One region of the Microbacterium lacusdiani genome, then DNA from elsewhere that is predicted to be linked to it. Evidence: predicted binding sites of a transcription regulator. Region 1 holds the regulator's gene; each other region holds the start of a gene.
The links. The regulator HrcA, encoded in region 1, represses chaperone genes, less so after heat shock. The targets are predictions, from matches to a motif close to TTNGCACTCGNNNNNNNCGAGTGCNAA.
Positions count from the first base shown of each region.

Region 2: a site for HrcA is predicted at 7,138-7,164, ahead of groES (co-chaperone GroES). Genes of this name have one in related genera too.
Region 3: a site for HrcA is predicted at 3,065-3,091, ahead of groL (chaperonin GroEL). Genes of this name have one in related genera too.

Region 1 covers NZ_BAAGXJ010000003.1:186,824-193,653, forward strand. The annotation lists gene ybeY (rRNA maturation RNase YbeY) at 1-324, opposite strand, end outside; gene ACYVGN_RS03005 (PhoH family protein) at 318-1,361, opposite strand; gene ACYVGN_RS03010 (HIT domain-containing protein) at 1,399-1,749, opposite strand; gene ACYVGN_RS03015 (16S rRNA (uracil(1498)-N(3))-methyltransferase) at 1,809-2,540, opposite strand; gene dnaJ (molecular chaperone DnaJ) at 2,544-3,656, opposite strand; gene hrcA (heat-inducible transcriptional repressor HrcA) at 3,718-4,758, opposite strand; gene ACYVGN_RS03030 (NUDIX hydrolase) at 4,918-5,481, opposite strand; gene ACYVGN_RS03035 (hypothetical protein) at 5,535-5,858, shown strand; gene ACYVGN_RS03040 (hypothetical protein) at 5,877-6,725, shown strand; gene ACYVGN_RS03045 (hypothetical protein) at 6,738-6,830, opposite strand, start outside.
Region 2 covers NZ_BAAGXJ010000029.1:107,251-118,196, forward strand. The annotation lists gene glmS (glutamine--fructose-6-phosphate transaminase (isomerizing)) at 1-197, shown strand, start outside; gene ACYVGN_RS12870 (holo-ACP synthase) at 202-663, shown strand; gene alr (alanine racemase) at 681-1,778, shown strand; gene tsaE (tRNA (adenosine(37)-N6)-threonylcarbamoyltransferase complex ATPase subunit type 1 TsaE) at 1,843-2,265, shown strand; gene ACYVGN_RS12885 (GIY-YIG nuclease family protein) at 2,711-3,043, shown strand; gene tsaB (tRNA (adenosine(37)-N6)-threonylcarbamoyltransferase complex dimerization subunit type 1 TsaB) at 3,157-3,804, shown strand; gene rimI (ribosomal protein S18-alanine N-acetyltransferase) at 3,801-4,298, shown strand; gene tsaD (tRNA (adenosine(37)-N6)-threonylcarbamoyltransferase complex transferase subunit TsaD) at 4,295-5,398, shown strand; gene ACYVGN_RS12905 (hypothetical protein) at 5,395-5,793, shown strand; gene ACYVGN_RS12910 (class I SAM-dependent methyltransferase) at 5,794-6,999, opposite strand; gene groES (co-chaperone GroES) at 7,252-7,548, shown strand; gene rarD (EamA family transporter RarD) at 7,761-8,720, shown strand; gene ACYVGN_RS12925 (ABC transporter substrate-binding protein) at 8,927-10,192, shown strand; gene ACYVGN_RS12930 (NAD-dependent epimerase/dehydratase family protein) at 10,417-10,946, shown strand, end outside.
Region 3 covers NZ_BAAGXJ010000006.1:122,028-132,973, reverse strand. The annotation lists gene sfnG (dimethylsulfone monooxygenase SfnG) at 49-1,245, opposite strand; gene groL (chaperonin GroEL) at 1,408-3,027, opposite strand; gene ACYVGN_RS06850 (cold-shock protein) at 3,221-3,424, opposite strand; gene ACYVGN_RS06845 (LytR C-terminal domain-containing protein) at 3,530-4,078, opposite strand; gene ACYVGN_RS06840 (DUF3263 domain-containing protein) at 4,132-4,371, opposite strand; gene ACYVGN_RS06835 (DUF2332 family protein) at 4,407-5,423, opposite strand; gene msrB (peptide-methionine (R)-S-oxide reductase MsrB) at 5,518-5,943, shown strand; gene ACYVGN_RS06825 (nitroreductase family protein) at 5,943-6,518, shown strand; gene ACYVGN_RS06820 (DMT family transporter) at 6,538-7,497, opposite strand; gene ACYVGN_RS06815 (nucleotidyltransferase family protein) at 7,508-8,098, opposite strand; gene ACYVGN_RS06810 (XdhC family protein) at 8,202-9,239, shown strand; gene ACYVGN_RS06805 (FAD binding domain-containing protein) at 9,230-10,057, shown strand; gene ACYVGN_RS06800 (molybdopterin-dependent oxidoreductase) at 10,054-10,946, shown strand, end outside.

The DNA of each region.
Region 1 (6,830 bases):
GTCCATCGTCGAGTGGCCGGCGGTCTCGGCCTGCGCCTCCGCGACCTGCGGGCACAGCACGATGTCGCCGAGCAGCCCGGGCGGCGTGGGCTGGTCCTCGGTGCCCGGCCGCAGCTCGTCCATCGGGAAGCTCAGCACGTCGGTCGGGCCCGGCTCGTCCATCCACTGCAGGTGCAGCTGCTCCATGGCGCCCTCGTCCACCAGGACGATCGCCACGTCCGCGTCGGGCGACACGTGCAGCGCGGCCAGGTTCTCCTGCGTGAGGCGCAGCAGCACCGACTCGTCGATCTCGACGGCGGACTCGTTGTTGATGTCGATCACGATCGTCCTCGCTTGGGCGTGCGGTCTCGGGGGCCGGTCGCCCGCGAGGCCTTCGGGAAGTTCGCGGCGCGTCGCTCGGCCCGGTTGGCGAACTCGGCGGCCTCGTCGCGCTCGTGACGCGCGGCGAGGCGGCGCTCGTCGTACTCGCTGTACGCGTCCACGATGCGGCCCACCAGCGAGTGCCGCACCACGTCGTCGCTCGTCAGGCGCGCGAAGTGGATGTCGTCGATCCCCTCCAGCACGCGCGTCACGAGGCGCAGGCCCGACGCGCCCTGCGGCAGGTCGACCTGGGTGATGTCGCCGGTGACGACCATCTTGGTGCCGAAGCCGAGACGCGTCAGGAACATCTTCATCTGCTCGGGCGTGGTGTTCTGCGCCTCGTCGAGCACGACGAACGAGTTGTTGAGCGTGCGGCCGCGCATGTACGCGAGCGGCGCGACCTCGATCGTGCCCGTCGCCATGAGCTTGGGCACGAGTTCGGGGTCCATCATCTCGTTCAGAGCGTCGTACAGCGGGCGCAGGTACGGGTCGATCTTGTCGGTGAGGGTGCCGGGCAGGAAGCCGAGCCGCTCGCCCGCCTCGACCGCCGGGCGGGTCAGGATGATCCGGTCGACCTCGCGCCGCTGCAGCGCCTGCACGGCCTTCGCCATCGCCAGGTAGGTCTTGCCCGTTCCGGCGGGGCCGATCCCGAACACGATCGTGTTCTGATCGATCGCGTCGATGTAGTCCTTCTGACCCACGGTCTTGGGTCGGATGGTCTTGCCGCGGCTCGACAGGATCGCCTCGCCCATGACCTCGCTCGGCCGCGGGCCGGACTCGTCGCGCATCATGCGCGCCGAGCTCGCCACGTCGGCCTCGCCGAGCGCATGCCCGGCCTTGGTCATCTGGAGCAGCTCGTCGACCAGCGCGCGCGCCGCGCGCACGTCGGCCTCCGCCCCGCGCAGCGTGATCTCGTTGCCGCGCACGTGGACGTCGACATCCGGGTGCGCGCTCTCGACCATCCGGAGCAGGCGGTCCTGCGGGCCGAGCAGCTGCACCATCGCGACTCCGTCGGCGGTCACGGTCTCCGTGTGAAGGTCACTCACCGACGAGGCTTCTCTCTCCCAGGCCGCCCGCGAGCACGTGCGCATGAACGTGGAACACGGTCTGGCCCGCGCCCGACCCGGAGTTGAACAGCAGGCGGAAGTCGCCGTCGGCGTGCTCGGATGCGAGGCCCTTCGCCACGGACACCATCTCGGCCAGCAGCTCGGGGTCCCCCGCGGCGAGCTCCGCGACGTCGCGGTACTCCTGCGTCTTCGGGATCACCAGCAGGTGCAGCGGCGCCTGCGGCGCGATGTCCTTGATGGCGAAGACCCGCTCGGTCTCGGCCACGATCTCGCCGGGGATGTCGCCCTGCAGGATGCGGGTGAAGATCGAGGGATCGCTCATGGACCTCAGTCTATGCGCGCGCCCCTCACCCGACCCGGGGGCTTGACCCGCGTCGCGGGTCACCAGCGGCCCAGGCGCGCGTTCACGAGTGCGAGCGCCGCGGGCCCGGCGGTGGACGTGCGCAGCACCGTGTCGCCGAGCCGGACACGCACGGCGCCGGCGGCCTCCAGCCGGTCCAGCTCCTCCGGGGAGATGCCGCCCTCGGGACCGACCACGAGCACGATGGATGCGGCGTCTCCGAGATCCACTGCCGTCAGACGGGTCTCGGCGGTGGGCTCGAGGACCAGGACGCGCTCGCCGGCCGCGCGCGCCGCGAGGGCCCCGGTCGTCGCGACCGGCACGACCTCCGGCAGCCACGCGCGGTGGGCCTGCTTGGCCGCCTCGCGCACGATGGCGGCCCAGCGGACGCGCCCCTTCTCGGCCTTGGGCCCCTCCCAGCGCGACACGCTGCGGGCCGCCTGCCACGGCACGATCTCGTCGGCGCCGAGCTCGGTCGCGGCCTGGACCGCGAGCTCGTCGCGGTCGCCCTTCGCCAGGGCCTGCGCGAGCACCAGGCGCGGCCGCGGCGCGTCCTCGTCGCGGCGGGTGGCGATCCGGACGACGACCTCGCGCGGCTCGACGCTCTCGGCCTCGCCCTCGAGCCACGCGCCCCGGCCGTCCGTCACGGTGACCGCCTCGCCGACGCGCACGCGGCGCACGGCGGCGGCGTGATGCGCCTCGGCGCCCGTCAGTGTGACCGCGTCGCCGACGCGGGCGGCCCCGGCCGTCTCGTCGATGAAGTGCAGGGCCACGCGTCAGCCCCGGAACCGGTCGCGCAGCTTGGAGAACAGGCCCTGCTGGAACTCCGCCAGGCGCGGCTTCGGCGCCTTGGTGCGCTTCGCGAGCTCCTCCACCAGCGCCCGCTCCTTGGCGTCCAGTCGCGTCGGCGTGACGACGTGTATCCCGACCCGCAGGTCGCCGCGCTGCGAGGACCGGAGCCCCGTGATGCCGCGGTTCTTGACCGTCAGCACCTCCCCGGCCTGGATGCCGGGCCGCAGCTCGAGCTCGACCGGGCCGTCCAGCGCCTCGATGGTCGTGGTGGCGCCCAGGATGGCGTCGGTCATCGACACCTCGAGCGTCGCGAGCAGGTCGTCGCCGTCGCGGCTGAAGACCGGGTGCGGCGACACCTGGACCTCGATGTAGAGGTCGCCGTTGGGGCCGCCCGCCGGGCCGACCTCGCCCGAGCCGGGCAGCTGCAGGCGCAGGCCGGTCTCGACGCCGGCCGGGATGTCGACCGACACGGTGCGGCGCGAGCGCACCCGGCCCTGGCCGTGGCAGGTCGTGCACGGGTCGGGGATGGTCGCGCCGTAGCCCTGGCACGCGCCGCACGGCTGCTGCGTCACGACGTTGCCGAGGAGGCTGCGCACCTGGCGCTGGATGAAGCCCGAGCCGCCGCAGATCTCGCAACGCGCCGGACCCGTGCCCGGCTGGCAGCACGAGCCCTGGCACGTCTCGCACAGCACGGCCGTGTCGACCTCGAGGTCCCGGTGCACGCCGAAGACGACGTCGCCGAGCTCGAGCGTGACGCGCACGAGCGCGTCCTGGCCGCGCTCGCGGCGCGAACGGGGACGTCCCGCGCGGCCGCCGCCGGCGCCCGCGCCGAAGAACGTCTCGAAGATGTCGCTGAAGCCGCCGAACCCGCCCGCGCCTCCGAACGGGCTCTCGTCGCCGCCCTTGTCGTAGCGGCGGCGCTTCTCGTCGTCGCTCAGCACCTCGTACGCGTGCGTCACCAGCTTGAAGCGCTCCGCGGCGTCCTCGCTGGGGTTGACGTCGGGATGCAGCTGGCGCGCCAGCTTGCGATACGCCTTCTTGATGTCGTCGGACGTCGCCTCGCGCGACACCCCGAGAACCTCGTAGTGGTCAGCCACACTCGCCTTTCATGGTCGCGCGTCGTCTGCCGCGCGCTCCCGCGTGATGAATCGGCGCCGCCTAGCGGCGGCCCTCGTCCTCGTCCAGCAGCCGCGACAGGTACCGCGCCACCGCGCGGGCCGCCGACAGGTTGCTGGGGTAGTCCATGCGCGTCGGGCCCATGAGCCCCACGCGCGCGCGGCCCACGCCCGCGTCGTAGTCGCTCGCGATGATCGACGCCTCGGCCAGCCCGAACTCGTCGTTCTCGCGGCCGATGCTCGCCGACAGGCCGTGCTCGTCCGCCACCATCTCAGACATCAGCCGCAGCAGTGTGACCTGCTCCTCGATGGCCTCGAGCAGCGGGTGGATGCTGCCGCGGAAGTCCTGCTCCCGCTTCGCCAGGGTCGCCGCCCCGGCCATCACGAGGCGGTTCTCGCGGAACTCGTCGAGCTCCTCCCCCACGACGGCTGCGAGCGTCAGCAGCGCGTCGTCGCGGCGGCCGCGCTCCGCCGGCGCCTGCGCCCGCAGCGCCTCGATCCGCTCGGAGCCGTCGCCCACCGAGCGCCCCGTGACGAGCGACGCGAGCTGCGCGCGCAGCACCGCGACGTCGTCCTCGTGCACGCCGCTCGGCGTCGCCGTGAGGCGCTGCGAGACCCGGCCCGTGTCGGTCACGATGATCACAAGCATCCGGATGTCGTCGAGCCGCACCAGCTCCACGTGGGTGACGTTCGCGGACGCGAAGGACGGGTACTGCACGAGCGCGACCTGCCCCGTCAGCTGCGTGAGCACGCGCACGGTGCGCGAGAGCAGGTCGTCCAGGTCCGAGGGGTCGGCCAGGAACGTCGAGATGGCCGAGCGCTGCGCCTGGGACAGGGGCCGCAGCTCGGCCAGGTGGTCGACGAAGACGCGGTAGCCCTTGTCGGTCGGCACGCGGCCCGAAGACGTGTGCGGGGCGGTGATCAGCTCCTCGTCCTCGAGCAGCGCCATGTCGTTGCGGATGGTGGCCGCGGAGACGCCGAACGCGTGGCGCTCGACGATCGACTTGCTGCCCACCGGCTCGTGCGTGTCGACGTAGTCCTGCACGATGGCGCGGAGCACCTTCAGCCCACGTTCCGTGACCATGCCGCACCTCCCGACGTCGCCTGGCACTCGCTCGTTCTGAGTGCCAATTCTAGCGAGCACGACGCCGGATCGGCTGAGCACCGCTCGCAGGACCCGCTCGCGCCGATAGTGCGCCGCCGTGACGCGCGGAGAAATCCACCGCGGAGGCCGCTGTCCCGCTCATCCGTCCGAGATCGTGGATATCTCCTCGAGGTGAGGATGAGGGGCGTTGCTTCGCGCCCAGCGGGCAAGGGCTTGCAGAAGTGCGTCCAACCGGTCCAGCCACGGCTCGGCGAAGGTCTCCTGCTGGCGGCGCCGAAAGATTTCGTCGAAGGAGACCCACTCCGCTGCGGCAACCTCCGCCGGGTCCAGGACGACGGGCACATCCACGCCCAGCGACACCGCATAGAGATCCACGAAGGCGGAGATCTCCCGGTGCCGACCGATGAAAGTCAGCTGGGACGGAGGCGCCAGGATGCCTGTCTCCTCGTGCAGTTCTCGCGAGGCAGCCTGGGCGCTCGACTCCCCGGCCAGGGCGCTCCCGCCCGGGAACTCCCATGTCAAGGGGTGCTCGGCTTTGGACGCAGCCCGGCGCGTGAGAAGCACCCGTCCATCGGCGCGCAGCACACACGTCGCGGCGACGAGATGAGTCGTTCCCTCGGGAAGCACGTCTCCCCGGCGCACCCGCGCTCCCGTCGGGCGGCCGTCCCCGTCCCTCAGATCCCACATCTCGGGGGCATTCATCCAGTCAGCATGTCATCCCGTATCAGGGACGCGCGGCGCGGGCTCCTCAGAGCATGAACACCACGCTGTCCGGCATCACCGGCAATCCCACCGTCAAGCTCGTGCTCACGATCGCGGGCTACATCCTGGGCGTCGCGGCCGGCGTCACCGCCGTCGTCGTCGGGATCATGCGCTCCGAGGCCGGCTTCATCGTCATCGGCGTCGCCTTCCTCGCCGCCGTCGCGGTCGCCTTCATCGCGGGCGCCACCGCGACGCCGCACGCGTCGCTCCAGCCCTCGTACGGCGGAAAGTTCGTGCCGCCCGACTGGGCCTGGTACGTCGCGGCGGGCATCCTCGTCGTCGGCCTCGTGGCCGGCGGCATCCTGCTGGCACTCTGAGAGATCGCGCGGCGCCCCGTGGACGGCCTGCGCAGGTGGGCGCTGTGGGTCGCCGTCGCGGCGATCCTGCTGGCGGTGCTCGCCTGCGTCGGCGCGGGGGTCGTCGTGTCGCCGCCACCCCTGGGCGAGCGCATCGCGGCGCTCGCCCAGCCGGGCGCGTCGCTGCCCGAGGGGGTGGACGCGGGCGACGTCGCGGCCATCGCCGAGGACGGCGCGTTCGGCGCGGAGGCCGAGGACCCGCCGGGCCTCGGCATCCCGTTCCTGGCGCTGCCGCTCGGGCTGACGCTGCTGATGGTGGGGCTCATGGCCCTGCCGCTGCTGATCGGGCACCGCGCGGGCGCGCTCGTGAACGGCATCGCGAGCCTCGTGGGCGGCCTCGGCGCCGCGGTCGCCGGCGTGCTGCTGGCCCTGCTCGCCTTCGCCGCCCTCACCACGATGGTGGCGCTGTTCCTGGCGGCCCCCTTCGGCACGCTCGCCTACCTCGCGGTGTTCGGGTTCTTCGATGTCGGCGCGTCGGCGGCGATCCTGGGGGCGGTCCTGGTGCTGCAGCTCGCCGCCGTCGCATTCCTCATCGTGGCGCAGCCGCGCATGCTCGGCAGCAAGCGGATGGTGTTCTTCCTGCTGCTGGCCCTTCTCCTCACGCTCCTGACGATGGTGCTGCACTCGGTCGTCCCGGGGATCGTGGTGAGCATCGCCGACGCGCTCGCCGCGCTCATCACCGCGGTGGTGGGCGCCGTGTGGGGGCTCCTCGTGCTCATCGGCGGCGTCGTCGCCGTCCTGAAGCAGCTGAGCCTCGGCCGCCAGGGCGGCGGGGCCCTGCGCGAGCGCGACGCGGGGACCGCCACGGTCCCCGCCGCCGGCGGGTGATGCAGAGCGCGGTCACCCGGCATCCTCGGGCGGGAGCACCCGCACCACGCATTCGCCCGCCACGGCGGTGCACACGAGCATGAGCGTGCTCTCGTCGTCGTACAC
Region 2 (10,946 bases), on a different contig from region 1:
TCGCGATCGCGGAGGAGGGCGACGCCGCCGTGCTGCCCTTCGCCGACGAGGTGCTGCGCATCCCGCTCGCGTCGCCGCTGCACGAGCCGATCCTGGCGGTCGTGCCGCTGCACATCTTCGCCATGGGCCTCGCGAATGCGAAGGGCCTGGACGTCGACCAGCCGCGCAACCTCGCCAAGTCGGTCACGGTCGAGTGACGCCATGATCGTCGGCATCGGCGTCGACCTGGTCGACATCCCGCGCTTCGAGCGCACGATCGAGCGCACGCCGAAGCTGCTGGAGCGTCTCTTCACGCCGCACGAGCGCGAGCTGCCGCTGCGCTCGCTCGCCGCGCGCTATGCCGCCAAGGAGGCGCTGATCAAGGCGCTCGGCGGCTCGGACGGGGTGCACTGGGACGAGATCGAGATCGCCCGCCTGGGCGACAGCCAGCCGCCGCTGTTCTCGCTGTCCGGCTCGACCGCCGCGGTCGTCGCCGCGCGCGGCATCACCACGCTGCACCTGTCGCTCTCGCACGACGCGGGCCTCGCGATCGCGTACGTCACGGCGGAGGGCGACGGCGGTCCGGCGGTGGTCGACGCGGTCGGCGCCGAATACGTCCCGGCCGACGACGAGGCCGCGCTGCTGGATGTGCCGGAGCCGATGGACCCGGAGGAGCCCCGGTGACGGGGGCCGGCACCTGGATGCGCCAGGCGCTCATCGACCTCGACGCCATCACGCACAACACCCGCACGCTGCGCGAGGTCACCGGGACCCGCGAGTTCATCGCGGTCGTCAAGGCCGACGCCTACGGGCACGGCGCGGTGCCCGCCGCGCGCGCCGCGCTCGCCGGGGGAGCGACGCGCCTCGGCGTCGCGGACGTCGACGAGGCGCTCGCCCTCCGCGCCGCCGGTGTCGACGCGCCGATCATGGCCTGGCTCCACGGGCCCGAGACGGAGTTCGCGGATGCCGTCGCCCAGGACGTGCAGCTCGGCATCTCGAGCCTGCGCCAGCTGCGCGACGCCGCTCGCGCGGCGACCGAGGGGCATCCGGCCGTCGTGCACCTGAAGCTCGAGACCGGCCTGGCCCGCAACGGCCTCGCGCCGCAGGACTGGTCGGCCGTGTTCGGCGAGGCCGCCGCGCTCGAGCGCGAGGGCGTCCTGCGGGTGGACGGCCTGTTCAGCCATCTGTCGAACACCTCGCTCGAGGACGACCGCGTGCAGCTGCGCCGCTTCGAGGTCGGCGTCGCCGCCGCGCACGGGGCCGGCCTGACCCCCAGCGTGACGCACATCGCCGCGACCGCCGCCGCCATCGACCTGCCCGAGGCGCGGCTCGACGCCGTGCGCATCGGGATCGGCCTTTACGGACTCTCGCCGTTCGAGGACCGCGACGCGGCCGACCTCGGCCTGCGCCCCGCCATGACGCTGCGCGCCCGCGTCGCGGCGGTGCGCCGCGTTCCGGATGGCCACGGCGTCTCGTACGGCTACACGCACCGCACCGACGGCGACAGCACCCTCGCGCTCGTGCCCCTCGGCTACGCCGACGGGGTGCCGCGCCAGGCCTCCGGCGCCGGGCCCGTCGTGATCCGCGGGGAGCGGTTCCGCGTGGCCGGGCGGATCGCGATGGACCAGTTCGTGGTCGACGTGGGGGATCACCCGGTCGAGGTGGGCGACGAGGTCGTGCTGTTCGGCGATCCGGCCGCCGGCGTGCCCTCGGCGACCGAGTGGGCCGACGCCGCGGGAACCATCAACTACGAGATCGTCACGCGGATCGGCGCCCGCGTGCCGCGGGTGGCGCGGTGAACAGGACGGCTCTGTGATTGCGGGCGAGCTGCTCGGGCGGCACGACATCGCGACGTCCGAGGACATGGAGGCGCTGGGGCGCCGCCTCGGCGCCGGGCTGGTCGCGGGAGATCTGATCGTGCTGACCGGGCCGCTGGGCGCGGGGAAGACCACGTTGACCCGCGGGATCGCGGAGGGGCTCGGCGTGCGCGGGCCGGTGCAGAGCCCGACGTTCGTGATCGCGCGCACGCATCCCTCGCTCGTGGGCGGAGCGCCCCTCGTGCATGCGGACGCGTACCGCCTCGACTCGGCCATGGAGCTCGACGACCTCGACGTCGACGTGGACGGCTCCGTCACGATCGTCGAGTGGGGCCGCGGCAAGGTCGACGGCCTGCGCGAGGAATGGATCGACATCGAGATCGAACGCCCCGTCGGCGCCGCCGCGGACACCGAAGACCTCGACGCCGACGCCCCGCGCGTGGTGACGATCGCGCGCGTGCGCGGCTGACGGGCGTGGCGCGGCGCGGCGCCGTGGTGGTTGAGCGACCGAGCGCGTGCGGCCGGTCGTTGAGCGGAGCGAAGCGGAGACGAAACGCCGGTAGGGGTTCGGTGCGTTTCGTCTCCGGCGCTGGCGCGCCTCCGCTCAACGACCGGCAGGGGTTCGGTGCGTTTCGTCTCCGGCGCTGGCGCGCCTCCGCTCAACGACCGGCAGGGGTTCGACGCGTTTCGTCGCCGGCGCTGGCGCGCCTCCGCTCAACGACCGGCAGGGGTTCGACGCGTTTCGTCGCCGGCGCTGGCGCGCCTCCGCTCAACGACCCGTAGGCCCCGGTCGTTGAGCGGAGCGAAGCGGAGACGAAACGGCCCAAGCGAGCCGCTCGTCCACAGGCCGCGAGTCGTGCGCCCCGACTCCGCTCTGCTTCGGCTGCCGGCGCTTGGATCGGTACGGTCCTCGCATGACGGCCTGGACCTACATCCTCCGCTGCGCGGACGGTACCTACTACGCGGGCAGCACGATCGATCTGCACAATCGCGTCGCGGCCCACAAGCAGGGGCTCGGCGCCGCCTATACGAAGCGGCGGCTTCCTGTGGAGCTCGTGTGGTCGTGTGACTTCGAAAGGGTGGAAGACGCCTTCGCGCTGGAGAAGAGCATCCAGGGCTGGAGCCATGCGAAGAGGGAGGCTTTCATCGACGGCGGCATCGCGGCGATCCGGCGCTGGAGCGACGCGCACCCTTCTCGGAGCGACCGACGGGTGACGCGCGGCAGGAGGCCGACCGGCGATGCTTAGGGCGTTTCGTCTCTGTTCGCTGGCGCTCACTCCGCTCAACGACCGGCGAGCAGCAGTGGCCGCGGGGCGTCATGTCCCGGCGTCCCGTCAGGTGGCGTCGATACCCTGGAGGGGTGATCCTCGCCATCGACACGTCGATCGGCTCGACCGTCGCCGTCGTCGAGCCGTCGGGGGTCGTGCGCGCCGAGGCGGGCAGCGAGGTCACGCTCGGTCACGCCGAGCTGATCGGCACGCTGCTGGTCCGCGCGCTCGACGAGGCCGGCATCGCGCCCGCCGACGTCACGCACGTCGCGGCGGGCATGGGCCCCGGCGCCTTCACCGGCCTGCGCATCGGGATCGCCGCCGCACGCGCGTTCGCGCTCGGCCGTGGCATCCCCGTCGTGCCCGTCGCGAGCCACGACGCGGCGGCGCTGCGGCACCTCGACACGAACCCCGCCGGGGCGTTCGCGATCGTCACCGACGCCCGTCGCCGCGAGAACGCGATCACGGTCTACGACGGCGCCGACGACCGCGGCCTTCCCCGGCGCGTCGCGGGGCCCGAGCTGCGCCCCCGCACGGCCGACCTCGGCGCCGACCCGCTGACCGCCGACGCCGACATCGTCGACACCCCCGCCATCTCGGCCGCCGCGCTCGGCCGCGTCGCCGCGCTCGCGCTCGCCGCCGGCTGGGAGCCGACGGGCGAGCTCGCCGAGACCGAGCCTCTGTACCTGCGCTCCCCGGATGTCACGATCGGCCACGCCCCGAAGAAGGTGAGCGCATGACCATCCGTCCCGCCACCCTCGACGACCTGGGCGCGATCATGGCGCTCGAACGCGCCTCGTTCCCGACCGACGCCTGGTCGGAGGCCATGATGCGCGAGGAGCTCGCCGGCCCGCACGGCCACTACCTCGTGGACGAGCTCGCCGGCCGCGTGACCGGCTACGCGGGCCTGCGGGCACTGCCCGGATCGCGCGACGCCGACGTGCAGACCATCGCGCTCGCCGAGTCGGCGCGCGGCCGCGGGCGCGGCCGCGCCCTGCTGCGCGCGCTGCTCGAGGAGGCCGAGCGTCGTCGCGTGCGCGAGGTGTTCCTGGAGGTGCGCGCGGACAACCCCGTGGCGCAGGCGCTGTACGCGTCCGAGGGGTTCGCCGAGCTCGGCCGCCGCCCCCGCTACTACCAGCCCGACGACGTCGACGCGGTCGTGATGCGCCTCGATCTCGAGGCCTGGGCCGCGGCGCGCACGCCCGACCCTGCCGAGGCGGGGGTGTGCACATGACCGGCCCCCTGATCCTGGGCATCGAGACCAGCTGCGACGAGACCGGCATCGGCATCGTCCGCGGGCGATCCCGCGCGGGCGAGCGGAACATCCTGCTCAGCAACACGATCGCCAGCAGCATGGACGAGCACGCCCGCTACGGCGGCGTCGTGCCCGAGGTGGCGGCCCGCGCGCACCTCGAGGCGCTGCAGCCCGCGATCGAGCGCGCGCTCGACGAGGCCGGCGTGACGATCTCCGAGATCGACGCGGTCGCGGTCACGAGCGGGCCCGGACTGGCCGGTGCGCTCATGGTCGGCATCGGCGCCGCGAAGGCGCTGGCCGTCTCGCTCGGCAGGCCGCTGTACGCGGTCAACCACCTCGTCGGCCACATCGCGGCGGACATCCTGGATGCGGACGCGCCTCCGCTCGAGTACCCCACCGTGGCCCTGCTGGTCTCGGGCGGGCACACGTCGCTGCTGCTCGTGCGCGACCTGACGAGCGATGTCGAGCTGCTCGGCGAGACCGTGGACGACGCGGCGGGCGAGGCGTTCGACAAGGTCGCCCGCATCCTCGGCCTGCCCTACCCGGGCGGCCCGGAGATCGACCGGGCGGCCGCCGAGGGCGACCCGAACGCCATCCGGTTCCCGCGCGGTCTGTCGCGGGCCAGCGACATGGCCGAGCACCGCTACGACTTCTCGTTCTCGGGCCTCAAGACGGCGGTCGCGCGCTGGATCGAGCAGCGCGAGGCGGCCGGCGAGCCCGTGCCGGTCGCGGATGTCGCCGCGAGCTTCCGCGAGGCGGTCGTCGACGTGCTCGTGACCAAGGCGCTCGATGCGTGCGCGCAGCACGGCGTGCCGCGCCTGCTGCTCGGCGGCGGCGTGATCGCCAACCGCCGGCTGCGCGACGTCGCGCTCGAGCGCGCCGCGGCCGCGGGCGTCACCGTGCGCATCCCGCCGCTGAGCCTGTGCACCGACAACGGCGCGATGATCGCGGCGCTCGCCGCCGAGCTGATCGCCGAGGGCCGCGCGCCCTCGACGCTCGAGTTCGGCGCCGACTCGACCCTTCCCGTCACGCAGATCCAGGTGGCGGTGGCCGACCCGGTGGCGGTGGAGTCGACGTGAACGAGCGCGCGGTCGTGCATGCTCCCGAGGCTCCCGCCCCGGAGGGCGACGTGCGGCCGGTCGGCCCGGCGCCCGAGGGCGGCGCGGTCGCGCCCTCCGCGCCGGCGCCCGCCGCGGCGCCGCGCGCCATCCGGAGCATGCGCCTCTCCCGAGGGCGGACGGCCACCTGGTCGATGACCCTGTCGACCTTCGCGCTCGTGGTGTCCTGGTTCGTGCCGTGGGCGCTGCCGCTCGGCGTGATCGGCGTCGTCCTCGCGGTGATCGCGCTCGCCGGGCGCCGCGCGAAGCGCGAGCTCGCCTGGTGGGGCCTGGGCCTCGGGCTGGGCTCGATCGTGTGCAGCGCGTTCTGGATCCTGTGGGTCGTGCGCGCGGTGCAGGAGGCCGCCGGGGCCTGATCAGGCGCGGGGGACGCGGTCCGCGAGGATCGCGGTGCGCCTGCCGTCGACGCGCGTCAGGATCAGCGTCGCCGACTGATCGCCCTTGAGGGCGAGGCGCTTGCGCAGCGCGGCGGGGTCGACGTCGACCCCGCGCTTCTTGATCTCGAGCGTGCCGATCCCGCGGGCGCGCAGCGCCTTCGCCAGCGGCTTGGGGTCGGCGGGCAGCGTCTCGCGCACACGGAACGACGCGACGAAGGGGCTCGTCGCGGCTGCGTCGCCGGTGAGGTAGGCGATGCCCTGCGCGACCGGCCCGGCGTCGAGCGCGCGGGCGACGTCGCCGATCAGACGGGCCCGGATGACCGCGCCCTCCGGCTCGTGAAGGAACGCGCCGAGCGCCCGCACCGGCTCGTCGGCCGTGTCGGCGGCCGCGGTCAGCTCGTGGGCGTCGTCGCCGCGCAGCACGAGCGCGGATCGCCGGACGCCCTCGCGCGCGAGGGCGCCGGTCCAGACGACCAGCTCCACCGTGGATCCGTCCACGCTGATCCACTGCGTCTCGGCATGCTCGGGAAGGGCGTCGCGGTCGTGGCCCGGACCGAGCTTGACGCCGGCGGGCACGCGCCCCGCGAGGTCGAACACCCAGTCCAGCGGCGGCGAATAGTCCGCGGCCGCCACGCGCGCGGTCTCGCCGTGTCCGGCCGTGCGGCGCGCCGGATCGAGCCAGACCGCGCCGACCTCGTCGAGCGGCACCTCCTCGGCCCGCGCCGCGCGCACCTCGACGCCCGCGCCCTCCGCGCGGAACGGCGCGAGGTTGTACGCGGCCAGCGCCGCCGTGACGGGGTCGGCGTCGACAGCGAGCACGCCCATCCCGAGCGCCGCGAACGCGAGCGAGTCGCCGCCGATGCCGCAGCCGAGATCCGCGACCCGCTCGATGCCCGCCTGCCGCATGCGGCGCGCGTGGTGCACCGAGACGCTCATCCGGGTGGCCTGCTCGAGGCCCGCCCGCGTGAACAGCATCCGGTCGGCGAACTCGCCGAACTTCGCAGTCGCGCGCTGCCGCAGCCGCGCCTGGCCGACCACGGCGGACACGAGCTCGGGGGAGTGGCCCGCCGCCCGCAGCCGGGACACGGTGCGCGCCACGTCGTCGGCGCTGTCGACGTCGCCGAGCGCGTCGAGCAGGGCCAGGCCCTCGCGGGTGAGGAGGGCGTCGAGCTCGGCCGAATCCATCCGCCCAGCCTACGGGCGGCTCCTACGACACAACGCAGGAGCGGAGCGGGATCTCGGGCGTGTGCGGGTCATCTCGGACGGCGACACGCCATGCAGCCGGCACAGGTCCTGCATTGTGTCGGCGACGGGCGGAAGCCGTTGGCACTCGCGTTGCGGGAGTGCCAGCATCCCTCCTACACTTGCTGTTAGCACTCTCCCCGGGAGAGTGCGAAGAGTCTTCCCGTACGAAGCACACGAAAGAAGAGGTACACCGTGTCGGTTTCCATCAAGCCGCTCGAGGACCGCATCGTCATCAAGCAGGTCGAGGCCGAGCAGACCACCGCGAGCGGTCTGGTCATCCCCGACACCGCGAAGGAGAAGCCCCAGGAGGGCGAGGTCGTCGCGGTGGGCCCCGGCCGCATCGACGACAACGGCAACCGCGTTCCGCTCGATGTCGCCGTCGGCGACCGCGTGCTGTACAGCAAGTACGGCGGCACCGAGGTGAAGTTCGGCGCTGACGAGTTCCTCGTGCTCTCGGCGCGCGACGTCCTCGCGGTCGTCGTCCGCTGATCCCAGCGACACGCCCCGAAAGGGCCCGGATGCTCGGCATCCGGGCCCTTTCGCATGCCCAAGTGGGCGGCTTCGTGACGTTTCGACTCCGCTCGCTGGCGCTCGCTCCGCTCAACGACCGGTCGTCGAGCGGACGCACCTGGCAGGAATCGGACCGCGGATGGCAGGGCGCACCGGGCCCGGCGCGCTCGCCGCGAGCGTAGGCTGAATCGGTGACCGCACCCGCCCCCTCGATCGAACGGCCCGGCCGGATCGGGACGGAGGCCGCGGGTACCCTCTACGGCCTCGGCGCGTACGTGCTGTGGGGCGTGCTGCCGCTCTACTTCGTGGTGCTCGCGCCCACCGGTCCGTGGGAGGTCGTCGCCTGGCGGGTGCTGCTGTCGCTCGTGTTCTGCGCGCTGCTGCTCACCGTGATGCGCGGCTGGGGGCGCTTCTTCGCCGTGCTGCGCAACCCGCGCCTCGCGCTGCTGATGGCGCTCGCGGGCGTGCTGATCTACGGCAACTGGCAGATCTTCGTGATCGCGACCCAGAGCGACGCCGTGATCGAGGCGAGCCTCGGATACTTCATCAACCCCATCACGACCGTGCTGCTCGCCGTGCTGGTGCTGCGAGAGCGGCTGCGGCCCCTGCAGTGGATCGCGATCGGCGTCGCGGCGGTCGCGGTGATCGTGATCGTGATCGGCTACGGCGCCGTGCCCTGGTACGCGCTGGGGCTCACGGCGACCTTCGGGGTGTACGGCCTCGTGAAGAAGCAGGTCGGCGGCTCGGTCGACGCGATCAGCGGCCTCGCGCTCGAGACGCTGTGGCTCGTGCCGGTCGCGGTCGTGCAGCTGGCGATCGTCGCGGTCACCACCGGCATCACGATGGGCGCGGCGGGCGCCGGCCACACCGTGCTCCTCCTCTGCGCCGGCGTCGTCACCGCGGTTCCGCTGCTGCTGTTCGCCGCCGGCTCGAGCCGCATCCCGCTCGCGACCATGGGCATGCTCCAGTTCGCGGGGCCCATCCTGCAGTTCATCATCGGCGCCGCCGTGCTGCATGAGCCGATGCCGACCGCGCGCTGGATCGGCTTCGGGATCGTGTGGCTCGCCTGCATCCTGCTGATGCTCGACCAGGTGCGCCATGCGCGCCGGGCGCGGCCCCTGCCGGCCGTCGCGATCGACGGCGGAGCGTAGAACGACGCCCGAGAAGGGGTCGCACGCGACATACTGCATCGCCTGCCGGCGCGGCCGGTAACGATTTGATCCCAGGGTCCGGTCTGCGCAACACGCGAAAACCCGGATGAAACAAATCGCGGGTAGATTTCCGTCCATTACCCGCGGTGTGCTGATGCACCACCAGTCCCCGAAAACCGCGGGTCCTGATGAAAGGACGGAACCTCATGGTTCGATCCCGGAAGCTGATCGGCGCACTGGCCCTCACGGGCGCCGCAGCTCTCACCCTCGCCGGCTGCGCCAGCGGCGGTGGAACCGCCGAGCCCAGCGAGTCGGCCCCGGCCGCGCCGGCCGGCGACCTCGCGCTGAAGATCGGCACGGCCCTGCCCGTGACCGGTTCGCTCGCGTTCCTCGGCCCGCCCGAGATCGCGGGTGTCGACTACGCGCAGTCGCTGATCAACGAGTACGCCGAGACCACGGGCCTCGAGCTCGAGGTCGTGCACGGCGACTCGGGCGACCTGGACAACAAGGCCTACGAGACCGAGATCCCGCGCCTGCTCAGCGAGGACCCGGCCGCGATCATCGGCGCCGCGTCGTCGGGCGTCTCGCTGCAGTTCATCGACCAGGTGACCGGCGCGGGCGTCATCCAGTTCTCGCCGGCCAACACGTCGGACGCCTTCACGACGTACGACGACAACGGCCTGTACTTCCGCACGGCGCCGTCGGACGTGCTGCAGGGCGAGGTGCACGGCAACTTCGTCGCCGAGCTCGGCTACCAGACGCTGGGCATGATCGTGCTGAACGACGCCTACGGCACCGGCCTGGCCAAGTACATCACCGAGGCGTTCGAGGGTGCGGGCGGCGAGGTCGTCGCGGCCCCGACGTTCAACCCCGGCGACACGTCGTTCGACTCGCAGATCTCGGAGGTGCTCGCCGCCGACCCCGACGCGATCACCGTGATCTCGTTCGACGAGGCGAAGACCATCCTCCCGAGCCTGCTCGAGAAGGGCTTCGCGGCCGAGGACCTGTTCCTGGTCGACGGCAACATGGCCGCGTACCCGGACTTCCCGGAGGGCCTGCTCGAGGGCGCCAAGGGCACGTACCCCGGTCCGACGCCGGAGCAGGTGCAGGAGTTCATCGACGGTCTCGACGCCTTCGTGGAGGAGTCGGGCGCCGAGCCGCTGAGCGACTACACCTACGCGCCGGAGTCGTTCGACGCGACCAACCTGATCGCGCTGGCCGCGCTGGCCGCGGGCTCGACCGACTCGGCGGCGATCGCCGAGAAGCTGATCGAGGTCTCGGGCGGCTCGGGTGACGGCGAGAAGTGCACCACCTTCGCGGAGTGCGCCGACATCATCCTGGCCGGCGGCGTCGCGGACTACGACGGAGCCTCGAGCCCCGTCACGTTCGACGAGGTCGGCGACCCGACCGAGGGCATGATCAACATCTACGAGTACGGCCCCGACAACACCTACACCCCGTACGAGGGCTGATCCCCCTCGCGCGACCCGGATCGCCCCGTCTCCCTCGAGGAGGCGGGGCGATTCCCGTTCGCGCGGTCTCGTGGACGGCGGCGGCTTCAGGGGTTTCGACTCGCGCCGGCGCGCTCGCTCGACCAGCAGGGAGCGTGCTGGGGGCCGGGCGCAAGCCCCTGCGGCTCCCGGCCCGGGGCGGCTAGCGTCGGTCGTCCAAGGGAGCGCGAGGACGGGAGCATCTCATGAAGGTCGCCATCGTCGGGGCGAGCGGCAACACCGGGACCGCGCTGCTGCACGCCCTGAGGGACGAGCCCGCGGTCGACGCGATCGTGGGCGTCGCGCGGCGGACGCCGGACAAGGCGCCGCCCTACGACGCGGCCCACTGGGAGCGGATCGACATCGCGGCGCCGGCCGTCGACCGGGCCGCGGACGAGCGGGTGATCGACCGGCTCGCCGCGGCGTTCCGGGGCGCGGACTGCGTCGTGCACCTGGCCTGGCTCATCCAGCCGAACCGGAAGCGGGAGCTGATCCGCCGCGCGAACGTGGACGGCACGCGCCGCGTGATCGAGGCGTGCCTGCGCGCCGGCGTGCGGCACCTGGTGTGCGCCTCGTCCGTGGGCGCGTACACGGGCGTGGACGACGACGACGCGCGGGACGAGTCATGGCCGACCGAGGGGATCCCCACCTCGCACTACGCGGCCGACAAGGCCGCGCAGGAGCGCCTGCTCGACGACGCCGAGGCCCGGGGCCTCGCCGTCGCGCGCCTCCGGCC
Region 3 (10,946 bases), on a different contig from region 1:
TGGGGCGCGCGATGCCCCACCCCCTCCGGGTGCTGTGCGTGCGCCGGGTCAGACGGCCGCGGGCGCGGCGACCTGCGGCAGCAGCTCGGTGTTCAGCTCGGTGCCGTTGGCGCGTGCCAGGTCGGCCTCGAGCTCGCGGACGATCGGCAGGACGTCGCGGCCGAAGGCCTCGACCTCCTCCTGGAAGTGCAGGTAGGCGGTCAGGACCAGGTTCACGCCGATCTTCTTGAACGCGATGATGCGCTCGGCGATCTGCTCCGGGGTGCCGATCAGGCCGGTGCGGAAGCCGTCGTTGTACTGCACGAGGTCCTCGAAGGTCGAGTCCTCCCACATGCCCTTGCCGTCCTTGGTCGACTGGCCGGCCTCCTTGACCGCCGCGGCGAAGCCCTCGACGGCGGGGCGGTGGGCCTTCGCGATGATCTCGCGCAGGGTCTCGACCGCCTCGTTCTCGGTGTCGCGCGCGATCACGAAGCCGTTGATGCCGAAGCGCGGCTTCTGCGGCGCGGTGCGCCCGCCCGACTCGGCGGCCGCGACGACGCCCGCGATGTTCTCCTGGAAGCCCTCCAGCGAGCGGCCGTTCGAGAAGTACCAGTCCGCGGTGCGGCCGGCCGCGGCCTGCGCCGCGGTCGAGTTGCCGCCGAAGAAGATCTCGGGGTGCGCGCGGCCGGGCACGTCGAGCGGCTTCGGCGAGAGCGTGAAGTCCGAGATCTGGTAGTGCTTGCCGTCGAACGAGTAGCCGTCCTCGGTCAGCAGGCCGCGCAGGATCGAGATGAACTCCTCGGTGGGCACGTAGCGCTCGTCGTGCTCGAGCCAGGGCAGGCCGAACTTCACGAACTCGTCCTTGAGCCACCCCGACACGATGTTGACGGCGGCGCGGCCGTTCGAGATGTGGTCGGCCGTGATGAGCCACTTGGCGAGCACCCCGGGGTGCCACATGCCCGGGTGGACGGCGGCGATGATCTTGAGTCGCTCGGTCGCGCCCAGCAGGCCCAGCGTGAACGACGTGGCCTCGTGCTGCTTGTCGGCGCCGTAGCTCGCGGCGTAGCGCGTCTGCGACAGCGCGTACTCGAAGCCGGCGTCCTCGGCGATGCGGGCGAGCTTCTTGTTGTAGTCGAAGTCCCAGCTGGTGCGCTGCTCGATGGTGGAGACGACGAGGCCGCCGGAGACGTTCGGCACCCAGTAGGCGAACTTCAGGGGCGTCTCGAGGTCGGCGACGGGCGAGACCTCGGTGTCGATGACGGTCATGGGGAATCCTTCGGGTGCTCGGATCGGGTCACGCAAGTATGGCGACGCACCCTACCGTGCTCCAAGCGGGTGTTACGCCCTGTGTCATCCACGCCCCGGAGACGCGGGACGGCCCCTCCCCCGCGAGGGGAAGGGGCCGTCCGAGAGGAGATCAGGCGTGGATCAGAAGTCCATGCCCGCACCCTCGGCGCCCGCCGGAGCGCCCGCCTTCTCGGGCTTGTCGGCGACGACGGCCTCGGTGGTGAGGAAGAGGCCGGCGATCGACGCGGCGTTCTGCAGCGCCGAGCGCGTCACCTTGGCGGGGTCGATGATGCCCTGCGCGAACAGGTCGCCGTACTCGCCCGTGGCGGCGTTCAGACCGTGGCCGACCGGGAGGTCGGCGACCTTGTTGGCCACGACGCCCGGCTCGAGGCCGGCGTTGAGGGCGATCTGCTTCAGCGGAGCCTCGATCGCGACCTTGACGATGTTCGCGCCGGTCGCCTCGTCGCCGACGAGGTCCAGGCCGTCGAACGCGGTCTTGCCGGCCTGGATGAGGGCCACGCCACCACCGGCGACGATGCCCTCCTCGACGGCGGCCTTCGCGTTGCGCACGGCGTCCTCGATGCGGTGCTTGCGCTCCTTGAGCTCGACCTCGGTGGCCGCGCCCGCCTTGATGACGGCGACGCCGCCGGCGAGCTTGGCGAGGCGCTCCTGCAGCTTCTCGCGGTCGTAGTCGCTGTCGGTGTTCTCGATCTCGCGACGGATCTGGGTCACGCGGCCCTCGATCTGCGACGCGTCGCCGGCGCCCTCGACGATCGTGGTCTCGTCCTTGGTGACGATGACCTTGCGGGCGCGGCCGAGCAGCTCGAGGTCGGTGTTCTCGAGCTTGAGGCCGACCTCCTCGGTGATGACCTGGCCGCCCGTGAGGATCGCGATGTCCTGCAGCTGGGCCTTGCGGCGGTCGCCGAAGCCGGGGGCCTTGACGGCGACCGACTTGAAGATGCCGCGGATCTTGTTCAGCACGAGCGTCGCGAGGGCCTCGCCCTCGACGTCCTCGGCGATGATGACGAGCTCCTTGCCCGCCTGGATGACCTTGTCGACGACCGGCAGAAGGTCCTTGATGTTCGAGATCTTCTGGTTCGCGATCAGGATGTACGGGTCCTCGAAGACCGCCTCCTGGCGCTCCGGGTCCGTGACGAAGTAGGGGTTCAGGTAGCCCTTGTCGAAGCGCATGCCCTCGGTGAGCTCGAGCTCGGTGCCGAACGTGTTCGACTCCTCGACCGTGACGACGCCCTCCTTGCCCACCTTGTCGATGGCCTCGGCGATGAGCTCGCCGATCGCGGGGTCGGCGGCCGAGATCGACGCGGTCGCGGCGATCTGCTCCTTCGACTCGACCTCCTTGGCCTGCGCGAGCAGCTCGTCCGAGAGCGCCTTGACGGCCTTCTCGATGCCGCGCTTCAGGCTGATGGGGTCGGCGCCGGCGGCGACGTTGCGGAGGCCCTCGCGGACCAGCGCCTGGGCGAGGACCGTGGCGGTCGTGGTGCCGTCACCCGCGACGTCGTCGGTCTTCTTGGCGACCTCCTTGACCAGCTCGGCGCCGATCTTCTCGTACGGGTCGTCGAGCTCGATCTCCTTGGCGATCGAGACGCCGTCGTTCGTGATGGTGGGGGCGCCCCACTTCTTCTCGAGCACGACGTTGCGACCGCGCGGGCCGAGCGTCACCTTGACGGCGTCGGCCAGCGTGTTGAGGCCGCGCTCGAGGCCACGACGGGCCTCCTCGTCGAAAGCGATCATCTTTGCCATGTTGGTGTCGTCCCTCCCGGACGTAGGCGTGTGGTCTTTAGCACTCCTCTTGCACGAGTGCTAGGACGATTCTGGCACTCTCCCCCATCGAGTGCAAGCCGCGTCCGGCGGGCGCGCCCGTGGGCGGGCGACGCCCGGACGCGCGAGAGCGCCCCGCGGTCCGGGCCGCGGGGCGCTCTGCGTGGACGCCGGGTCAGACGGGGCGGACGGCCTCCGCCTGCGGGCCCTTCTGGCCCGAGCCGACGGTGAACTCGACGGACTGCCCCTCCTCCAGGACGCGGAAGCCGCTCATCTCGATGTTCGAGTAGTGGACGAAGACGTCCTGGCTGCCGTCTGCCACGGTGATGAACCCGTAGCCCTTCTCGGCGTTGAACCACTTCACTGTGCCCTGGGTCATGCGAAAACTCTCCTGGTGCTGGGGGCGGATATCGGGAATGGTATCCGCGCCGTTCCGCGCCAGAACGCCGAGAGGGCGAGAATGAACACGCCCGAATCGAACTGTTTACCCGGCCGAAACACGGTCGAGACCGGCGACCACCGTGATCTCCTTGAGCGCCGGATCCGGCGGGCTCTGGTACTGGTCGCTCAGCGCGACGCGCGCGCCGCCGATCGCCTGCGCGATGGCCAGCGCGACGGCCTCCTCCTCGGGAGACGCGTAGTACACGGTCGTGGCGGGGAAGTCCGTCGCGGACGACTCGCTCGGCAGGACCATGTCGTCCGACCATCCGGCCGCCACAAGTTCGGCGGCGACCTCCTCGGCCACGCCCTGCGAGCCCGTGCCGTTGAGCACGAGCACCGTGTAGGTGGGGTCGACGATCGGCGACACCGTGGACTGCGGCACCGGGGACTGCTGTCCCGGCACGATGTCGACGCGCTGCGACAGGACGAGGAACGCGAGGATGCCCGCGATCGTGAGCAGGACCGTCGCGAGCGCGGCCCACAGCAGCACGACGCGGCGGGGTGCGCGGGGCTGCTCGGCACGATGGGCGCCGACCCTGGCGGACTGGCGCGGGACGTCGTCGAAGCGGTCCCGGGGGTAGGTGGTCGGCACGACCCCGATGCTACCCGGACGCCCCTGGGGCGACGCCTCAGGCGCGGCTCCGGTCAGCCGGCGATGCGGGAGCGGTCCGCGCGGCGCGCGTCGCGCAGGCGGCGCAGCCGGCCCACGAGCAGCGGGTCCTCGGCGAGCGCGTCGGCCGAGTCGATCAGCCGGCCCAGCAGCTGGTAGTAGCGCGCCGGCGCCATCTCGAGCTGGGACCGGATGGCCTCCTCCTTCGCGCCGCCGTGGCGGCGCCACTCGGCCTCGAAGGCGAGGATGGCGCGGTCGCGGTCGGAGAGGGGCACGTTCCCACGGTAGGCGGCGCTGCGGCACGTGCCGGTCAGGCGCGCCAGTCGATCCAGGCGCCCAGAGGGTCGGCGGCCGCGAGCACCTCGCCGTCGAGCGCGAGCGCGAATCCCGGGCCCCACGTCCCGGGGTCGATGGGCGGGGTCCAGGCGTCGTGCAGCGCGGGCTGGTCGAGCGTGATCCAGTGCACGGGCTCGGGGCGGATGCCGCCCGGTGCCCGCAGCGCCGCGATCAGCGCGTCGCGCCGGCCGCGCGGCACGTACGGCAGCACACCGGGGGTCGTGATCACGAGCGCGGCATCGCGCGGCGCCTCGGCCGCGAGGCGGCGCACGAGCCCGAGATCCGCGGCATCCCCCGCGACGAGGCGCGGCGGGTCGGCGGCGGCGACGTCGATCGCGGCGGCGATCCGCCGGGCCCTGGCCGTCTCCTCGGGCCACACGAGCCCCTCGAGCCAGGCCCGGTCGGCGGGGTCGCCGGCGTCCAGCGGCTGCAGGTCGATGCCCGCGCGCCACACGACGTCCGGCAGGCGGAGGTCCGGCACGGCTCCGCGCAGCTCGGCCTCGAGCACGACGGCCGCTCCCCCGCCCGGATCCACCGCGACGACGTCGTCGCCCGCACGGAAGCGGTACGCGTAGCGATCCGGGTACAGGCACAGCCCGCCCGAGGCGCCGAGCTCCAGCAGCGCGATCGGGCCCTGCAGGCGCGCGAGGGCGGGAAGGAGCGCGGCGCAGCGCAGCGGCTCGTTCGTCTGCAGCGTGCGCGCCGCGCACTCGGCGACCACCGTGGCGGCGTGCGCGAGCACGAACGCCGCCCAGGCGTCGTAGCCGCCGGCCAGCGGGGCGCCCAGCATCCGCGTGACGGCGAACACGAGCGGCGGCTGCCGGCGCGTGGCGGGGATGCGGGCGAGGATCTCGCACATCCCGGAGTCGCCGGCCACGCCCTGGGCCCACTCCTGGTAGACGTCCGAGCGGCCTGGCGCCTCGTCACGTGCGAAGCGGGCGAACCGGTCCGCGACGGCGGCCGGGTCGTGGTCGGTCGTCGGGGCGCTCATCCCCTCATTCTCCCGGGCCGCGCACGTTACGACACGTCCGATCCGCGCACCCTCCCGCGGACGTAGTCTGTAAGGCGATCAACGGGAGGAACCCATGTCGTACAACGTGAGCAAGTCCGAGGATGAGTGGCGCCAGGAGCTCACCCCCGAGCAGTACGCGGTGCTGCGCGAGGCCGGCACCGAGCGCCCCTGGACGGGCGAGCTGCTGGACGAGGAGCGCGCGGGCCTGTACACGTGCGCGGCGTGCGGTTCGGAGCTGTTCAAGAGCGGCACCAAGTTCGACTCGCACTGCGGCTGGCCCAGCTTCTACGAGTCCATCCGCCCCGACGCGGTCGAGCTGCTCGAGGACAACAGCCACGGCATGGAGCGCACAGAGGTGCGCTGCGCCAACTGCGGCTCGCACCTGGGTCACGTCTTCCCTGACGGCTTCGGCACGCCCACGGGCGACCGCTACTGCATGAACTCGCTGTCGCTGAACTTCACTCCGGAGGAGAGCGACGAGCAGGACGCCCCGGCCTGATGACCGCGGCGGCCGTCGGGGGCGCGCGGGCCGCGATGCTCGCGCGCCGCTCGCTGTCGAAGGTCACGGACGACGCGCCCACGCACGACGAGCTCGTCGAGCTGGTGTCGGCCGCGGGCCGCGTCGCCGACCACAAGGAGCTCAAGCCCTGGCGGCTGATCGAGATCCGCGGCGACGACCGCGTCGCGCTCGGCCGCGCGATCGCGAAGGCCGAGGGCAAGAAGGGCGTGTACTCCAAGCCCCTCCGCGCGCCGCTGCTGATCGCGGTCGTCGCGTCGGTGCGGCGCGGCAAGGTGCCGGTCTGGGAGCAGGAGGCCGTGGCCTCCGGCGTCGCCCATGCGCTCAGCCTGCTGCTGGACGAGGCGGGCTACGGCGTCTTCTGGCGCACGGGCGGCCACACGCGGCACCGCGCGGTCGCCAAGGCGCACGGCCTCACGAAGGACGAGGTCCTGCTCGGCTGGCTCTACGTGGGCGGAAAGCCCACCCGGTCGCGCCCGCTGCGCCGCAAGGCCGTCGACGGCGCCAAGTTCCTCTCCGCTCTCCCCGCGGGCAAGAAGGCCAAGAAGAAGGCCTGACGACCTCGGCCCGCGCGCCTCAGCGCGCGGAACGCCGGCCGACCGCGGCGATCGTGACTCCCACGCACGCGACCGCGACCGTGATGGCGGAGCGGACCGGCGACGGCGGCACCGCGGGCGGCCACAGCAGGTCGAGCGCGAGCGAGCCCACGAGCATCCCGAGCACGGATCCGAGCGAGAGCAGCAGCACGCCGATCCGCGGCGCGAGCGCCGCCGACAGCGCGATGTAGGCGACGCCGATCGCGCCGCCCAGGTACAGCCACGGGTCGGCCGGAAGCGGCGCGACGCCGACGAGCGGCGCCTGCACCAGCGCGATCGCCCCGAGCACGACCGTGCCGCCGACGAAGTTGACGAGCGTCGCGGTCATCGCCGACGCGGTCGCGCGCTGCAGCCGTCCGTTGGTGGCCTGCTGCCACGCGAGGCCGGCGCCGACCAGGAGCGGAAGCAGCAGCATCCACAGCGGCGCCTGCGCGACCGTGCCGCCCGTGAGCGAGACGGTCACGGCCGCGAGCGCGAGCGCCACGCCGACCACCCGCGGCACGGTCACCGCCGTCACGCCGGCCGGACTGTACCCGACGCGGTCCAGGATCAGTCCGCTGAGCGTCTGCCCCGCCACGACGCCCACCGTGAACAGCGCCGTGCCGATCACCCCGACCACGGCGCCCTGCGAGCCCACCGTGAGCGCTCCGGCCGCGCCGCCGATCAGGATCCACCACGGCATGTCGCGCGCGCGGACGCCGCGCACGAGCCGCGCGACGCCGGCCCGGCCCGCCGGCAGCGCCGCGGCGAGCGCGACCATGATGGCCAGGCCCGATCCGAACGAGATGACGGCGGCCACGATCGCGTTGTCGAGCGCGGCGCCGAGCCCGCCGTTCAGCCGCGACTGGATGGCCGTCAGCACGCCGACCGCGATGGCTCCCGCCACCGGGGCGAGGCCCCGGGCGCGGCGTGACGGCGACGGCTGGTCCGGGGTGCTCACTCCCTCAAGCCTACGACCCCAGGTGGGCGCCGCCGCGCTCGTCGATGTCGTCCCCCGACCACAGGTCCCCGCACTCCACCTGCCGGGCGGCGGCCGCCCGCAGATACGCCCGGGCGCCCTCGTCTCCGCGGAGCGTTGCCCGCAGCGCCGCGACGTGATCCGCGCCGACCAGGACCGGATGGCCCGGGCGGCCGCGGTACACGGCCTGAGCCAGCGCCTGACGCAGCGGCCGCCCGCCCTCGGCGATCACGCGGCGAACCGCGCCGGGGACCACATCGGGCGTGTCGACCGGCAGGATGACGACGCCGTCGGCCGGGACCGCCGCGGCGAGCGCGCCGCGCAGCGTGGCGGCCAGTCCGCGCGCCGCGTCGCCGACGACGACCGACATCGCGGGCGTCGGCACCAGGGCGGCGGCCGCCGCGGAGGCCGGCGACAGCGCCACGACGACCCGGTCGCACCCGCCCTTGACCAGCGCGTCGACCGCGCGCGCCACCCACGGCGTCCCGTCGGCGCCGCGCGCGAGCGCCTTCGGGCCGCCGAACCGGCGACCCGCTCCGGCGGCGAGCACGAGGCCGCACAGGCGCACGCGGGCGGGGTCCATCGCCGCAGTCTAGGACCCGCAGGTCACGGCGCGGGGTCGGGCGCGTGACGCGCCGGGCGTGGCGTGTAGCAGTCCGGTAACACGGCATGACTACGGTGGCGCCATGCTCGAACTCGCCGCCGTGATCCTCGACCGGCTGCGCGCCGGGCGGCGGATCGCGGTGGTCACGGTCACCGGCGTCGCGCGCAGCGCCCCGCGGGGCGTCGGCTCATCCATGGCGGTGGCCGACGACGGCGAGGTGATCGGCTCGATCTCGGGCGGCTGCGTGGAGGGCGACGCGATCGTCCTCGCCCGCACGGTGCTCGCGACCGGGCGGGCACAGGCGGCGGGGTTCGGCTTCTCCGACGAGGCCGCGTTCGCCGCGGGCCTGGCGTGCGGCGGGCGGATCGACGTGCTCGCGTACGAGGTCCGGGCCGGCGACGACGTGGCCCGCGCGGCGCTCGAGCGGGCCGCGGCGGACCGGCCCGTCGCTGTCGGGCTCGTGCTGCAGGGCGACGCCGCGGGGCGCATCCTGCCGGTTCCGGACGGCCCGGCGGTCCTGGCTCTCGCGCACGCACCGCGGCCGCGCCTCATCCTGCTCGGCGCCGGCGAGCACGCAGCCGCGCTGTGCCGGGTCGGCGCGGCGGCGGGCTTCGCCGTGACGGTGTGCGACGTGTGGGAGACGCTCATCACCCCGGAGCGCTTCCCCGACGCGGCCGAGCGGGTCGTGGGCGACCCGGCCGAGTACCTGCGGGGCGAGGCCGGGGATCGGGTCGACGCCCGCACGGCCGTGTGCGTCCTCACGCATGACACGCGCCTCGACGTCCCCGCGATCGCGACCGCGCTCGCCCTGCCCGTCGGGTTCGTGGGAGCGCTCGGCGCCCGCCGCACGGTCGCGCGGCGCGCCGAGCTGCTGCGCGCCGCGGGCGTGGAGGACGCGGACCTCGCCCGGCTGCACTCCCCCCTGGGCCTCGACCTCGGAGGGGCCTCGCCCGACGAGGTGGCGCTCTCGGCGCTGGCCGAGATCGTCCAGTCGCGCCACGGCGGAACGGGACGACCACTGCGCGACGGCCAGGGCCCCCTGCACGGCACCCTCGGCACCGCGCCCGCCGGCCCGGACGCCGCCTGCGCGCTCGGCGAGGGGCGGCCCGCGTGGACCTGAGCACCGTCACGTCCTTCCGCCGCGCGCGCGGCCGCGGCGACCTCGCGCTGGCGCCGGGCGAGACCGTGCTCGCCGGCGGCACGTGGCTGTTCGGCGAGCCCCAGCCCGAAGTCACGGGGCTCGTCGACCTCACGGCGATGGGGTGGCCCGACCTGGAGGTCTCCCCCGCCGGGCTGCGGATCGGCGCCACGTGCTCCATCGCGCGGCTCGTCCGGTTCGCGCGCGACGGCGAGGCGCCCGCGGAGTGGGCCGCGACCCGGATGTTCCCGGTCGCCGCGGACGCGCTGCTCGCGTCGTTCAAGATCTGGAACACCGCGACGGTCGGCGGCAACATCGCCCGAGCGTTCGCGGCCGCGGCGATGGTGTCGCTCGCCACCGGGCTCGACGGCACCGCCGAGGTGTGGACCCCCGACGGCGGCGAGCGCACGCTGCCCGTCGCCGAGATCCCCGCGCGGGACGGGGTCAGCACGCTGCGGCTGGGCGAGGTCATCCGCGCGATCGACCTGCCCGCGCGCACGCTGCGCTCGCGCTTCACGCTGCACCGGATCGCGCTCGCCGAGCTCGGCAGGTCCGCGGCGGTCGTGACGGGCCGGGCCGACGAGGACGGCGCGGCCGTGTTCGTCGTGACCGCGGCCACCGAGCGCCCGGTCGTGCTGTGGTTCCCCGCGGCGCCCTCGGCGACCGAGCTGGCCGAGGCGGTGCGGTCCGCGCCGGGCTACTTCTCGGATCCGCTGGGCGCGGCCGACTGGCGGCGGGCCGTGTCGGTCGTGCTCGCCGAGCGCGCCCGCGCGGAGCTGGCCGGGGAGACGCGCGCGTGAGGCTCGAGATCGACGGCGCCGCGGTCGAGGCCGACCCGCGGCCGGGACAGTGCCTGCGCACGCTGCTGCGCGAGCACGGCGCCCTGTCGGTCAAGCGCGGCTGCGATTCCGGCGACTGCGGGGCGTGCGCCGTGCTGCTGGACGGCGAGCCCGTGCACTCGTGCGTCGTGCCGGCGGTGCGCGCCGAGGACCGGGCGGTCACGACCGCCGCGGGCCTCGCCCCCGGCGACGCGCTGCATCCGGTGCAGGACGCGCTCGCGAACGGCTTCGGGTTCCAGTGCGGGTTCTGCACGCCCGGCATGAGCGTTACGGCATCGTGCCTCGGCGAGGAGGACCTCCCGGATCTCGACCGCCGCCTCAAGGGGAGCCTATGCCGCTGCACCGGGTACCGGCCGATCCGCGAGGCCGTACGCGCGGCCGTGCTCGGACCGGTCCGGGAGACCGGCCCGGGCGCCGGCGATGGTGTCGGAGTCTCGGCCGTGCCCGAGCCGGCGCAGCGGGTGGTGCAGGGCCTCGAGCCGTACGCGTTCGACGACGTCCCGGCGGGCGCGCTCATCCTGCGCGTGCTCGGCTCGCCGCATCCGCACGCCCGCATCCGCGCGATCGACGCCGCCGCCGCGCGCGCGGTGCCGGGGGTCGTGGCGGTGTACACGCACGAGGACGCGCCCGCGGCCCGGTACTCGACCGCGCGCCACGAGCACCGGCAGGACGACCCCGACGACACCCGCATGCTCGACGACGTCGTGCGCCACGTGGGGCAGCGGGTCGCCGCGGTCGTGGCCGAGACCGCGGCGGCCGCCGAGCGGGCGTGCGCACTGATCCGCGTCGACTACGAGCCGCTGCCCGCCGTGTTCGATCCCGAGGAGGCGCGGACGCCCGGCGCGCCGCT